DNA from 2 places in the Arthrobacter sp. KN11-1C genome. Region 1 is predicted to be linked to the other one. Evidence: riboswitches for the same ligand, from Rfam matches in the RefSeq annotation. Region 1 holds a riboswitch; the other holds the start of a gene.
The links. Region 1 has a riboswitch for thiamine pyrophosphate ahead of thiD (bifunctional hydroxymethylpyrimidine kinase/phosphomethylpyrimidine kinase). Riboswitches for the same ligand answer to the same signal wherever they lie in the genome.
Positions count from the first base shown of each region.

Region 2: linked by a shared signal. The riboswitch ahead of ACSBOX_RS01685 (ECF transporter S component) and the one ahead of thiD (bifunctional hydroxymethylpyrimidine kinase/phosphomethylpyrimidine kinase) in region 1 are both predicted to bind thiamine pyrophosphate.

Region 1 covers NZ_CP197467.1:1,805,383-1,812,438, forward strand. The annotation lists gene ndk (nucleoside-diphosphate kinase) at 1-35, shown strand, start outside; gene ACSBOX_RS08470 (vitamin K epoxide reductase family protein) at 109-804, opposite strand; gene ACSBOX_RS08475 (Rne/Rng family ribonuclease) at 1,274-4,405, shown strand; TPP riboswitch at 4,554-4,650, shown strand; gene thiD (bifunctional hydroxymethylpyrimidine kinase/phosphomethylpyrimidine kinase) at 4,642-6,162, shown strand; gene rplU (50S ribosomal protein L21) at 6,584-6,892, shown strand; gene rpmA (50S ribosomal protein L27) at 6,953-7,056, shown strand, end outside.
Region 2 covers NZ_CP197467.1:340,112-347,167, forward strand. The annotation lists gene ACSBOX_RS01645 (Na+/H+ antiporter subunit A) at 1-606, shown strand, start outside; gene ACSBOX_RS01650 (Na(+)/H(+) antiporter subunit C) at 603-1,058, shown strand; gene ACSBOX_RS01655 (Na+/H+ antiporter subunit D) at 1,055-2,644, shown strand; gene ACSBOX_RS01660 (Na+/H+ antiporter subunit E) at 2,641-3,207, shown strand; gene ACSBOX_RS01665 (monovalent cation/H+ antiporter complex subunit F) at 3,204-3,482, shown strand; gene mnhG (monovalent cation/H(+) antiporter subunit G) at 3,472-3,987, shown strand; gene ACSBOX_RS01675 (DUF4235 domain-containing protein) at 3,984-4,244, opposite strand; gene ACSBOX_RS01680 (NUDIX hydrolase) at 4,296-5,018, opposite strand; TPP riboswitch at 5,213-5,349, shown strand; gene ACSBOX_RS01685 (ECF transporter S component) at 5,425-6,054, shown strand; gene ACSBOX_RS01690 (ABC transporter ATP-binding protein) at 6,054-7,056, shown strand, end outside.

The DNA of each region.
Region 1 (7,056 bases):
CCGAGCGCGAGATCAAGATCTGGTTCGGCGCGTAGTTTCCAGACACACCAAAAGCGGAAGGGGCCCATGTTCACGCGAACATGGGCCCCTTCGGCGGTTAAGAAATGCTCAGTAACCCGACGTGCCGATGAAGACGTTGATGAAGGCAAAGAAGATGCTGGCGATCACGCCAACGTAGAGCAGCGCGGAAATGATCCAGCCGGATTCGGCCAGGATCTTCGCCAGGCCTGCCGGCGCTGGAATGACCCCGTGCGCCACGTTCCTGATGGTCACGAAGACGAAGAGCGGGATCATGCATGCCCACACCACCATGCAGAACGGGCACAGGATGTGAATGACATACAGTGCCTGGGACCATAGCCAGACGATGAAGATGAAGCCCAGTGTGACGCCGGTCTGGAGGCCGATCCAGTACCAGCGGGCGAACTTGGCCCCCGCAAAGATTGCCATGGCCGTGGTGATGATCACGGCGAACGCGACAATGCCGATGAACATGTTGGGGAAACCGAAAACCGAACTCTGCGGCGTCTTCATGACGCTGCCGCACGATACCCAGGGATTGAGGTCGCAGGCCGTTATGTGGTTCGGGTCGATGAGGACCTGCAGCTTTTCGAGCACGAGCGCCCCGGATGCAAGCCACGCTATGGCACCGGTGGCGAGGAGCAGCCACGCAAAGGGGCGGTCGCGGACCATGCGCGGCAATGCGGTGTCCGCGGCGTTCTTCCCGTCGGGCGTTTTCGCGTTCTCCTGCCGGAGGGATCGGGCATCGTTGTTGGCCAGGTTCGGGCTGGCGGGGCTCGGCATGGTTGGCTGTCCTTTTCTGGGAGGCCCGGCGCGGAACCGGGGAGTGCTCTTGGGAGGATTCTAGCCGCGGCGGCTGGAGGACGCGTCCAGCGAGGGCGACGGCACGGAAGGTTTCAGGGCGTGCTTCCTGCCGGGAGTGCGGGCGTGTGAGAGAATGAACATGGCCGGAAGCCGATCCACATGCGGAATCCGGTCCGGTATCTTGTTCCCAAGACCGCCAGTCATATGCAGGGCATGCCCAGGATCCAATGATCCGCGGAAGCGCCGCAGTGGCAATGGACGGCACCTGGTTGTGTTGTTAGAACAACGGGTTTGGAGCGAAGCCGGCTTTCCGTGGATGCCGCACCCCCATGCTGGTGCGAACCGGAAAGAACACTACTGACTTCTGTCAACGCCTGCGGGTTTTGACAATATTGCCCCTCTGGGCACCGGATGTGGCGGTTGCGCAAGGGCAGGAGTGTTGCCACATATGGATAATGAGCAAGTTGTAGCCGCCGCCGAAGATGCGGCGTCCGCTGAGACCACTGAAGCACCCAAGAAGGTCACCCGCACCCGCCGCAAGGCGGCGCCGAAGACGGTCGCCGCGGACGCGACCCCCGTTGAGCCGCTCGCTGCGGACGCAACCCCCGACGCCGGAGCTGCCGCAGCCACCGTTGAGCCGCTCGCCGAGTCGGTGGACACCGAAGAGCCCAAGGCTCCTGTCCGGCGCAGCAGGTCGCGCAAGAAGGTCGAAACTCCCGAACCGTTGCCCGGTTTCGCCGAAGAAGCTTCCACCGGAGGCGGCGAGGCACCGGATGCTGCCGTCGTCGTACCTGAAGTAGCCGCAGAGGCCGAAACTGCCCCCGAAAAGCCGGTCCGCCGTCGTCGTACGACGAAAGCCAAGAGCACCGAGCCCGTTGCCGAAGAAGCAGTGGTCGAAGCTCCGGTTGCGGAAGTTGTGCCCGAGGAAGCAAGTGAGGAAACGGCTGAGGAGCCGGCCGTCGAGGCGGAAGCCGCAAGCCCGATCGCTTCGCTGTTCCTGGAGCCGGCCTCCGTCACGTCCATGCTCTTCCAGGCGCCGGATTTGAGCGCCGTCCCCCGTCCGGCCGTGGTCGAAGAAGAACCGCGGGCCGAGGCCGAGGAAGTTTCCGAGGACAACGAACTGGACGAATCCGGAAGCCGCCGTCGGCGTCGCAGCCGTGGCCGTCGTGGACGCCGGGGGACCGAGCGTGATGAAGCCGCGGGAGAAGAAACCGCCGCGGAATCCGAGGACGAGGCAGAAGCCGGTACCGAGGAAGTCCTCGAAGAAGGCGTGACCTCCCGCCGTCGCCGTCGCCGTCGCCGTGGCGATCAGGACCTGGAGCTGACAGGTGGCGGGGACGACGATCCCCCCAACACGGTCACCCGTGTCCGCGCTCCGCGCCCGCACGTCGAGTCCACCAGCAGTTCGGACCGTGTCACGAGCGTCAAGGGCTCCACCCGCCTTGAAGCCAAGAAGCAGCGCCGCCGCGAGTCCCGCGAGACCGGCCGCCGCCGCCAGGTCATCACCGAGGCCGAATTCCTGGCCCGCCGTGAGTCCGTCGACCGCCAGATGATCGTTCGCCAGCGCGACGACAGGATCCAGATCGGTGTCCTCGAAGACGGCGTGCTCGCGGAGCACTTCGTGTCCAAGACCCAGCAGGATTCCCTCATCGGCAATGTCTATCTGGGCAAGGTCCAGAACGTGCTTCCGTCGATGGAAGCGGCATTCGTCGACATCGGACGCGGCCGCAACGCAGTGCTCTACGCCGGTGAAGTCAATTGGGATGCCGTCACCCTGGAAGGCAAACCGCGCCGCATTGAAAATGCGCTGAAATCAGGCGATTCCGTGCTGGTCCAGGTGACCAAGGACCCCGTGGGCCACAAGGGCGCGCGCCTGACGAGCCAGATTTCGCTTCCCGGCCGGTACCTCGTGTACGTGCCCGGCGGTTCAATGACCGGCATCTCCCGCAAGCTGCCCGACGTCGAGCGCAACCGCCTGAAGAAGATCCTCAAGGATCGCCTCCCGGAGAACGCGGGCGTCATTGTCCGCACGGCCGCCGAAGGTGCTTCCGAGGAAGAGCTGACGCACGATATCAACCGCCTGCGGGCCCAGTGGGAAGGCATCGAAAGCCAGTCCACGTCCACCAAAATCCTGGCCCCGGAGCTCCTGTACGGCGAACCGGACCTCACCATCAAGGTTGTCCGCGACGTCTTCAACGAGGACTTCTCCAAGCTGATCGTCTCCGGCGACGAAGCCTGGGACACCATCGAGGCCTATGTCACGTACGTGGCGCCGGACCTGGTGGGACGCCTTGAGAAGTGGACCTCGGACCAGGACATCTTCTCGGCCTGGCGCGTGGACGAGCAGATCCACAAGGCGCTGGAACGCAAGGTCTTCCTGCCCTCCGGTGGTTCGCTCGTGATCGACCGCACCGAGGCCATGACGGTTGTCGACGTCAACACCGGGAAGTTCACCGGCAGCGGTGGCAACCTCGAGGAAACCGTCACCAAGAACAACCTTGAGGCTGCCGAGGAAGTGGTTCGCCAGTTGCGCTTGCGCGACATCGGCGGAATCATCGTCATCGACTTCATCGACATGGTCCTGGAATCCAACCGCGACCTCGTATTGCGCCGCCTGGTCGAGTGCCTCGGCCGGGACCGCACCAAGCACCAGGTCGCGGAAGTGACGTCCCTTGGTTTGGTCCAGATGACCCGCAAGCGCATGGGCACGGGCCTGCTTGAGGTCTTCGGCGAGCAGTGCGAGACGTGCGCAGGGCGCGGAATCGTCACGCACGACGAGCCTGTCGAGCACCGTCGGGCAAACGTAGTGGCAGCCGAACACCACCACCCGCGCACTGAGTCACAGCCGGCCGTCCGCCCGGAGCAGCGCAAGCGCCGCCGCGGCAGGGGCACGGGCCAGGGAACTGCCGAACTCCCGGTCGCCCCTCCGGTGCCCGTCCACACGGTGGAATCCACTGATCCGAACCGCCAGGCAGCCACCCGCGCCGCCCTTGCCACCATCGCGGCGGCAGCCCACGCTGCCCACCTGCACGACGACGAGCTCCACCACGCGGCGGAATTGCTCGCTGACGGGCACCTAGCCGAAGCAACTCCGGCAGCCCCGGCCGCCCCGGCTCCTGCCGCTGCATCGGGTGGAGAGGAACGTTCGAAGCCTGTGCTGCGATTCGGCGGCGAGGAAGTGGCGTTGCCCTTCGTCCACCACGAAGAGGAACCTGCAAGTGGCGCACCGGCCATGAGCCTGGATCTGTTGGCTCAGGCGTTCGCGGGACTCGGAGAAGCACCCGGCACCGCCCCGGCAGCCACGGAAGCCCAGGAATCCCCAGCAGGGGCCCGCGTGGGCGTTGCAAGCGGGGAATCTCCGGACTCGGGTCTGCGTGGACGCCGAGGGCGCCGCAACCGCAGTGCCAGCCGTGCCCAGGGTGCCGCCAACGCCACCAACGTCGAGCACCACGAGGTCGCTGTGGCTGCCTCCGGTGGGGCCGCACACGAGGCCAAGGCACCGGACGCTGCACCGGCCAAGTCGGCTCCGGCAGCCGAACCGATCATTCTCGGAGTCGGCGTGCCGAAGTCCGAACTCTAAACGCAGTACCCTGCCCGAAGCCCCGGCCGTTTCCACCCTCGTGGAAACGGCCGGGGCTTCTGCGTTTCCGGCTGATTCACCGGATCCCCGCACGGTGCGGTTGCATTGGGCGATTTCAGCGGGCGAGGTGTCATCCGGGTTAAGCTAAGGGACTGACACGGGGTGCCGCGCACCAAGCCGGCTGAGACCAAACCCGTTGAACCTGTCCGGTTAGCACCGGCGAAGGGATGTCTCGTATGACTGTTTCGGCGCAATCAGCCGTCTACCCGCTCAAGGCTGTCCAGAACCCCATCCCCAGGGTCCTCAGCATTGCCGGCTCGGATCCCTCGGGTGGCGCCGGAATCCAAGCCGACCTGAAGAGCATCGCGGCCAACGGCGGCTACGGCATGGCCGTCATCACGGCCCTCACTGTACAAAACACGCAAGGAGTCACTGCCGTCCATGTGCCTCCCGTGGAGTTCCTGAGGCAGCAATTGGATGCCATCAGCGACGACATCATTGTTGATGCCGTCAAAATCGGCATGCTCGGGGACGCCGCGGTCATCCACGAGGTCCGCCGCTGGCTCGGCGAGGTGCGCCCCGCCGTCGTCGTGCTGGATCCGGTGATGATCGCCACCAGTGGAGACCGGCTCCTCGCGGAATCCGCTGAAACCGCGCTGCGGGAACTTCTGCCCCTCGCCGACTTGGTGACCCCCAACCTTCCCGAACTGGCCATGCTGCTTGGCGAAGCTGAGGCGACCGACTGGGCATCGGCGTTGGAGCAAGGCAAACGACTGGCAGCTGCCTGCGGAAACACCGTCCTGGTGAAGGGCGGCCATCTGCAGGGAGCGGGCTGCCCCGATGCCTTGGTCAACACCGGGGGAGTCCTGAGCCAGGACGTGGTGGAATTCGCCGGCCAACGTGTGGAGACCCGCAACAGCCACGGCACGGGATGTTCCCTGTCGTCGGCGATGGCGACGGCCAAGGCGCGGCTCGGCGATTGGGAATCTGCCTTGCGCGTGGTCAAGCCTTGGCTCCAGGAGGCGCTGACCCAGTCCGGGGTGCTGGAAGTGGGGAAGGGCAACGGGCCGATCCATCATTTCCACGCGCTTCAGCAAGAGCTGCGGCCGGGGGATTTCGCCGTCCGGATGTGGGACGCCGCCCAATCGGAACTTGCGGCCATTTATGGCCTGGACTTCATCCAGCATTTGCAAACCGGTGGCCTCAGCGAAGCGCAGTTCAGCTATTACCTGTCGCAGGATGCCCTTTATCTCAACGGCTATTCCAGGGTCCTGGCCAGGGCAAGCGCCCTCGCCCCCAGCGAAAACGAACAGCTGTTCTGGGCCCGCGGCTCGCAGATGTGCCTTGAAGTCGAGTCCGAGCTGCATCGGAATTGGCTCAGCGGACGCCAGGTAAGCGAAAAGCAAGGCCCCGTCACGAAGGCCTACGTCGACCACTTGCTCGCGGCGTCTGCGTCGGGCAGCTATGCCGTGCTGTTGGCTGCCGTGCTGCCCTGCTACTGGTTGTACGCCGAGGTGGGACAGCAGCTCCACCATGGCTATCTTCAGGCCGGAGCGTCGGACGAGCACCCTTATGCCGACTGGCTGCGCACTTATGCGGACGAGGCGTTCGCCGAGGCCACCCGCAAGGCGATCGACATCACGGATGCCGCCGCGAGGGCCGCTTCTCCTGCCGAGCGCACGGCCATGATGGAGGCATTCTCCGAATCCTGCCGCTATGAAACTGCGTTCTTCGATGCCCCAAGGCTGCATGCTTGAACCCGTTTCCCGGTGCGTAAGGATGGGATATCGGGGCCTTTCCGGCGGACGCCGCAGCGTGTCGGCGTGAGGATCCAAGCTTTTCCCGGTCGGCAGGGTAAGGTGGACGGGCACGGTACCGGATGGCGGCATAGCCAGTCTGTGGCAGCCATCACGTGGCAGCCTCCGGACCTGGCCTCATTTGCAGCCGAAGGCGAAACTAGCGTAATCTAGATCTTCGGTGCTTACGCCAACACTTGGGTTATGCCCCTAGAGACCTTTCATTTGGAATTGACATTTCACTTGGATTTGTTCGAGGGATGACTCATGGATTCCGTACCGGAGTCCACGGCGTTGAGGCACAGCGTGAACCAGGCCCGTTTTCGGATCGGGGTTCCGCACGCAAATTTAGTAATAAACGTCGAGAGAAGTGAGTGCCCAAGTGGTGTACGCGATTGTCCGCGCAGGCGGCCGCCAAGAAAAGGTTTCCGTTGGAGACTACGTAACCCTGAACCGCGTCCCCGGTGGAGCCGGCAGCACCCTTGAGCTGCCCGCACTGCTCCTGGTGGACGGTGACAAGGTCACCTCCGCTGCTGCGGATCTGGCCAAGGTCAAGGTTACGGCTGAGATCCTCGAAGACCTCCGTGGTCCGAAGATCGTCATCCAGAAGTTCAAGAACAAGACCGGCTACAAGAAGCGCCAGGGTCACCGTCAAGAACTGACCAAGATCAAGATCACCGGTATCAAGTAACCACTGGTTGCTGTTCAGGTTTTCAACAGATTCCCCAGAATTTAAAGGCAGGCATTTCAAATGGCACATAAAAAAGGCGCGAGCTCCACTCGCAACGGTCGTGACTCCAACGCCCAGTACCTCGGCGTGAAGCGCTTCGGTGGCCAGGTCGTTTCCGCAGGCGA
Region 2 (7,056 bases), 1.5 Mb from region 1:
AAGTTCGCGGGCTCCCTGACGGACCCCTGGCTCGTCGCCGGCCGAACCCTTGCACCCGAGCGGCGTTCCATCATCTTCGAAGTGGTCACGCGGCTGATTTTCCACTCGATGATCGTTTTCTCCGTGTACCTCCTGCTGGCGGGACACAATCTTCCCGGAGGCGGCTTTGCCGGCGGACTCACGGCCGGACTCGCCCTGACGATCCGCTACCTGGCCGGCGGCCGGTTCGAGCTGCGGGAAGCCGCGCCGATCAGCGCAGGCATGCTGCTGGGAACCGGCCTTGCGACGGCGGCCGCCGCGGGCTTCGTCCCGCTGCTTCTGGGCGGCCAAGTGTTCCAAAGCGCCATCATCGAGTTCTGGCTACCGCTGTTCGGCGACATCAAGTTCGTGACCTCCACGATCTTCGACATCGGCGTGTACCTCGTGGTGGTAGGCCTCGCCCTGGACGTGCTGCGCAGTTTGGGAGCCGAGATTGACGAACACTTCGAAGAGACCTTCGGCGGAGACGCAGGGGATCAAGGGGACACCGGTTCCGCCGCCCCCATCGCGTCGGCGCCAACCACCGCCGAGTCCGCAGCCACCGCGCCCGGAAAGGGGACCCCATGAGCGTCAATTTGACCTTGTTGATCGTCATGGGAGTGCTCTACGCCTGTGGGATCTATCTGATCCTGGAACGCAGCCTGACCCGTGTTCTCCTGGGGCTCATGCTCCTGGCCAACGCCACTAACCTGCTCATACTCGCGACGGGTGGCTATGCCGGACTTGCCCCGCTGTTCAGCAAATCGACGGATCCGCGCGACTACAACGATCCTCTGCCACAAGCCTTGATTCTCACGTCGATCGTGATTTCCTTTGCGGTGACGGCATTCATGCTCGGCATCATCTACCGGACCTGGGCTTTGGCACGGCAAGACGACATCCAGGACGACGCCGAAGACCGGCGCGTCGCGAAGACGCCCAGTTTTGACGCCGAGGACGACTCGGTGGTTCCCGAGGAAACATCCGAGTTCCTGGTCACGGCAGTCACCGAAGCAGCCAAGGAAGGAGGCCCCCTGTGAACATCGCCAGCCTGGCGCCGCTCGCCGTCGTACTTCCCATCCTCGGGGCCGCACTCACGTTCGCCCTGAACAGGAACCCGCTGGCCCAACGCGTGGTCAGCATCGGTTTGCTGTCCCTTACCTTGCTCCTGGAATGCTTGCTCCTTGCCTCGGTATGGACCACGGGCACCGCATCCGTCACCCTGGGTGGCTGGCAACCGCCGTTTGGCGTGGTGATGGTGGTAGACCAGTTCTCTTCGCTTATGTTGGTGGTCTCCTCCGTCATCAGTCTCGCGGTGCTGATCTACGCCACCGGCCAGGGCATGGCCGACGGCGACCGCGAGGCACCGGTGTCGATCTTCCACCCGACCTACCTGATCCTGGTGGCCGGTGTCTCCAACGCCTTCCTCACAGGTGACCTCTTCAACCTGTACGTAGGCTTCGAGATCCTGCTGACGGCGAGCTACGTGCTCATGACACTGGGCGGCACCGGTCCGCGCATCCGCGCAGGGGTCACGTACGTGGTGGTTTCCGTAGTGTCCTCGGTGTTGTTCCTGATCGCCATTGCGATGATCTACGGAGCCACTGGAACCATCACGATGGCGGATCTCGCCATCAAGTTGGCCGAATTGGATCCGGGCACCAGGAACCTGCTCCACGTGATGCTGCTGGTGGCCTTCGGGATCAAGGCCGCCGTTTTCCCGCTGTCCTTCTGGCTGCCTGACTCGTATCCGACCGCGCCGGCACCGGTCACCGCGGTGTTCGCCGGCCTGCTCACCAAGGTGGGCGTGTACGCCATGGTCCGCACGGAAACCCTGCTCTTCCCGGGTGACACCTTGAATACGCCGTTGATGGTGGTGGCGCTCCTGACCATGCTGGTGGGTATCCTCGGCGCCATAGCCCAGAGCGACATCAAACGATTACTCTCCTTCACCCTGGTCAGCCATATCGGCTACATGGTGTTTGGGCTTGCCATGTCTTCCGTTGCCGGGCTTGCGGCAGCCGTCTTCTACGTGGCCCACCACATCACGGTCCAAACGAGCCTGTTCCTGGTCACGGGTTTGATCGAGCGCCGGGGCGGCAGCTCGTCCATGGACCGGCTGGGTGGGCTTGCCAAGCTCTCTCCGCTCCTGGCGCTGCTGTTCTTCATTCCAGCGATGAACCTCGCGGGAATTCCGCCCTTCTCCGGGTTCCTGGGGAAGCTTGGACTCCTGCAGGCAGGCATCGCCCTGGGGACACCGTTGTCCATAACCTTGGTCGTGGGAGGCGTGGTCACGAGCCTCTTGACCTTGTTGGCGATCGCCCGCGTCTGGAACCGCGCATTCTGGCGGAAACCCGAGGACGCGGACTACCCGGCCCCGGTCCTGAAGGACACTGCGGCCGTCGGGCTGCTTCCACGGACCATGGTGGGGCCGACCGCCGCGCTGGTGGTCTTTGGCATGGCCCTGACCGTCTTTGCGGGTCCGCTCTTCCAATTGGCCGGAAACTCCGCGACACAGATGCTGGACCGTACGGCGTACATCCATTCCGTGCTCGGCGGGAATGCGAAAGTTCCGGACATCGCTGGGCCGGATGCGTCGACTCCACCGCAGGGAGGTGGAAAGTGAGTCGAAAGAGGATTTCGTTCCGCACGGAGTTGCCCCTGCTGGTCTGGCTGGTGGTCGTCTGGGGTGCGCTTTGGCGGGACTTCAGCCCGGGCAACTTGGTGTTCGGTGCACTGATCGCGGTGGTGGTAGCAAGGGTCTTCTATTTGCCTCCCGTGGAGCTCAGCGGGCGTTTCAACGTGCTGCGCGCCATTCCTTTCGCCGTGGTGTTCCTCGGCAAAGTGGTGGCCGCGAGCTTCCAAGTCATGTACCTGGCGGTCTTCCGGGGTCCTTCGGTAACCAACGCAGTGGTTGCTGTTCCCCTGCGCAGCCGTTCCGACCTCATGGTGACGGCCACCGGGCACGTGATTTCGCTGATTCCGGGTTCCTTGGTGGTGGAGGTGGATCGCTCGACGTCCACGCTCTATATCCACGGACTCAATGTCCGCAACGTGGTGGACACCGCCAAGCTGCGCAAGGACGTCCAGGACACGGAGGCCTCGCTGATCCGGATCATGGGTACCCGGGCCGAAATGGACGCACTCCAGGCCGAAGGCTGGCCTGCAACGAGGGGAGCTGGCTCATGAAGGACATCGTGCTGATCGTCACGGCGGTGATTCTTAGCCTCGCGGCGGCGGGCGCGATCTACAGGATCGCCGTCGGGCCTTCGCTGCTGGACCGGGTGCTCGCCTCGGATGTGCTGCTCGCCATATTGGGTGCAGCGCTGGCCATCGACATGGCCGTCAACAGGCACCTCAACAACCTCGTGCTGCTCGTCGCTCTGACGCTGATCGGCTTCGTCGGATCGGTGACGGTGGCCCGGTTCGTGGCCGACAGGAGAGGACAAGTCAATGACTCCTAACGCCACCGGAGCGGACGCCGTCATCGACGCCGTCACCGCGGTGCTGCTGATTGTCGGTGCGCTGATGTCATTGGGCGCGGCAATCGGCCTGTTGCGCTTCCCGGACCTCATGAGCCGCATGCACGCAGCCACCAAGCCCCAAGTGCTGGGGTTGTTCCTTCTCTTGGCGGCTATCGGGCTGCAGATGCGCGAATGGTGGGTGTGGCCGATCCTGGCGGTCGCCTGGATCTTCCAATTGCTGACCGTGCCCGTGTCCGCACACATGGTGGGCCGCGCAGGCTACCGGACCAAGCACCTCCACCCCGAGCTGCTGAGCATAGACGAACTCGAGGCCGTGGTATTGCGGGCTGCCGGTCAACGTGCAGCGGAGAAAGCCCAGGAAGCCGCTTCGGAAGTGCCCCGCACCGGGAGCACGCGCGACGGCGGGAGCGTCCGGGATGGCGGCAACGCCCGCGACGCCCGGGATAGCGGGGGCGCGGGCGCTAACGGCGGACCGTCCGCCTAGACGACGTCCTGCGTCTTTTCGAAGTGCGAGATGGCGCGCTTCGTACCCCGGCCCGCGACAACCTGGATGACGGCGCTGACAGCGGCGGAAATCAGGGCGAAGGTCAGGGCGGAACGCAGGCTCGCTTCCATGTCGTCGTTGCCCTTGGGTGGCTTGTTGCCCGTGGTTTTTTCCCACAGGGCGTTGACGAGCTTGGTGCCAGCAAAGCCTGCGCCGATGCTCACGCCGGTGCCGAGCAGTTTGAAGAAGAAGTTCATTCCGGGACTCCTTGCGGGAGGAAACAGGACCGTCCCCAGCCTAACCCCACTTCAGGGCAGTTCCGGAGCATCGGATGGCGCCTGGTGCCTCAGCCGGAAGAACTCCTGCAGGGCCCCCGGGTTTGGACGCACGGGAACGATGTCACGGCTCTCGGCCAGCACAGCTTCCATCGTGCCGAGGGCGAGGAGCTCATCCAGCAGCACCAAGGTGGGCGGCATGAGCTTGAGTGTTCCGGCGGCTTCGGCATCAAGGATTGCGCGGACCGGCATCCACAGGGAGGATGACGCTTCCGTGGTCTGGTGCCTTGGCTCGGCACCGGAAACCGGGCAGGCAAGGTAGAAGTAGGTGTCGAAGCGCTTGGGCTGGTCTGCCGGGGTGACCCAGTTGGCCCACGGACGGAGGGTGGCAGCGTCGAGTTTCAGCCCGGCCTCTTCGAAAACCTCGCGCTGTGCGGCCGCCAGTACGCGGCCGGCGTTCAACGGGGCGGAAGAGGGCTCGGCGGCGATGCTGCTCCGGTGCCATGCGGCGGCGTGCCGCTCGACGACGTCGTCCGCGAAGTCCCAGCCGGAGCTGTCCGCCTGGTCCACCCGGCCGCCGGGGAAAACGACCATTCCGGCGGCGAAGTCCATCGTGCTCACCCGGTGCTGGACGAACACTTCCAAAGCGCGCGCCGCATCTTCGGAGCCCTCCGGAACCGCGGCGTCGCGGACCAGGATCACGCTCGCGGCGAGTCTCGGTTCGGCCGTGCTGTTCGTTTCGTCAATCCCTGCCAAGACCGCTCCTTTGCCTGCGCTTCTGCGTCACATTCTGCTGGATCATTCTCCCAGTTTCTGTGGCCGCCCGCGCCATTCCGGGCCCGACTGCGCCCACCCGGCGAATGATCGAGCAGAATCCGTCGGTTCGCGTCTTTGTCCAGGCTTCGAAACCCTGCCAAGGTGTAAACTGAACCACGCCCAAAAGGGTGGATTGATAACGACAGGGGAGCGCCGCCGTCGGGCTCGCAGCAATGCGGCACGGAGGACGGGCGCTGAGAGTGCGGACAGCCGCAGACCCTCGAACCTGATCCGGCTAGTACCGGCGCAAGGGAGTCGAGTTCTCATAGTGTCCGGAACCGGCGCGGCGGAAGCCGCTCGCAGGCAACCGGGAACACTTTCCCCTCCTGTTCCTCAGGAGGACAAAATGACTGGTATTTCTGCAAGGACGGGCCTCACCAAGCCTGCCTACAATTGGCGCGTCGTGGACATTGTCGTGGCGGCGCTGATCTCCATCGCCGGTGGCGTGATCTTCTGGGCATGGGACCAGATGGCTCTCGTCGTCACCCCAGCGACCGCCGGTTACCCTCCGTTGGGCGGCCTGATCGCCGGCGGTTGGATGATTCCGGCAGTGCTGGGCATGCTCATCGTCCGCAAGCCCGGTGCGGCAATTTTCTGCGAAATTGTGGCCGCCACCAGCGAGCTCATCATGGGTAACCAGTACGGCACCACGGTGCTGATCTCGGGTCTGCTCCAGGGCCTTGGCGCGGAACTCATCTTCCTGGCCTTCATGTACAAGAAGTTCAACCTGCCGGTGTCCCTGCTGGCCGGTGCCGGCGCGGGCCTGTTCTGCGGCCTGAACGACTCCTTCCTGCCGTGGGGCTGGAACATCGCCTACGAACCGGTCGACAAGCTCGCGTACATCGTGTTCTGCACGATCTCCGGGGCCGTCATTGCCGGAGGCCTGTCCTGGATCGCTACCCGTGGCCTGGCAAGGACCGGCGTCCTGAGCGCGTTCGCGTCCCGCAAGGCCGCCTCGGAGCCCGTCTTTTCCTGATGCCCAGTCCTGATTCCGGCACCTCTGCCGTGGTGCGACCCGCCGCCATTTCCGCGCAAGGCTGGGGCTGGCGCCACGCTGGCCGCACCACGCAGGCCATCCACGCCCTGGACCTGGACATCCGTCCGGGAGAGCGCGTGCTGCTGCTCGGCCCCTCGGGCGCGGGCAAGTCGACGCTCCTGCATGCCCTGGCAGGCGTGCTGGGCGAGGAAGGGGACGACGCCGACGAGACCGGCTCGTTGCTCGTGGACGGTGTTTCGCCAAAGGCCCAGCGCGGCCGTGCCGGACTCATGCAGCAGGACCCGGAAACCCAGGTGGTGCTCTCCCGGTTGGGCGACGACGTCGCGTTCGGTGCCGAGAACCTTTGCGTGCCCCGGGAGGAGATTTGGAAGCGCGTCGGTGAAGCGCTCGACGACGTCGGGCTGCGGCGTAGTGCCGGTGGCAGTGCCAGCGGCAACTTTGCGCTCGACCACCCGACGTCGGCCCTCTCGGGCGGGCAGAAACAGCGCCTTGCGTTGGCCGGTATCCTGGCGATGCGGCCGGGCCTGATCCTTCTGGACGAGCCGACCGCCAACCTCGACCCCGCGGGCGTGCTGGAGGTCCGCGACGCCGTGGGCCGCTGCCTCGACAAGACCGGCGCCACGTTGGTGGTGGTGGAGCACCGGGTCTCCGTCTGGAAAGACCTCGTGGACCGGATCGTGGTGCTCCAGCCGGGCAGTTCCTCCTCCACGGAAGGCTCGACGCCGGCGGTTCTCCTGGACGGCGATCCGGAGACGGTGTTGGTCCAAGCAAGGGACATGCTCATTGCTGCGGGCGTCTGGGTCCCCGGGTACGTCCCGGCCACCCGGCCACGTTCGGGAACTGCGGCCGGTTCCGGGGGCAGCTCCGGGGCACGGAACGCCGGCGAGTTGCTCCTCGCCACCCGGGAGCTCGCGGTGTCCCGTGAGCGGTCGCGGCGCCGGGGTTTCACGACGATCCCGCCGCTTCCCGTGCAGTCCGGTC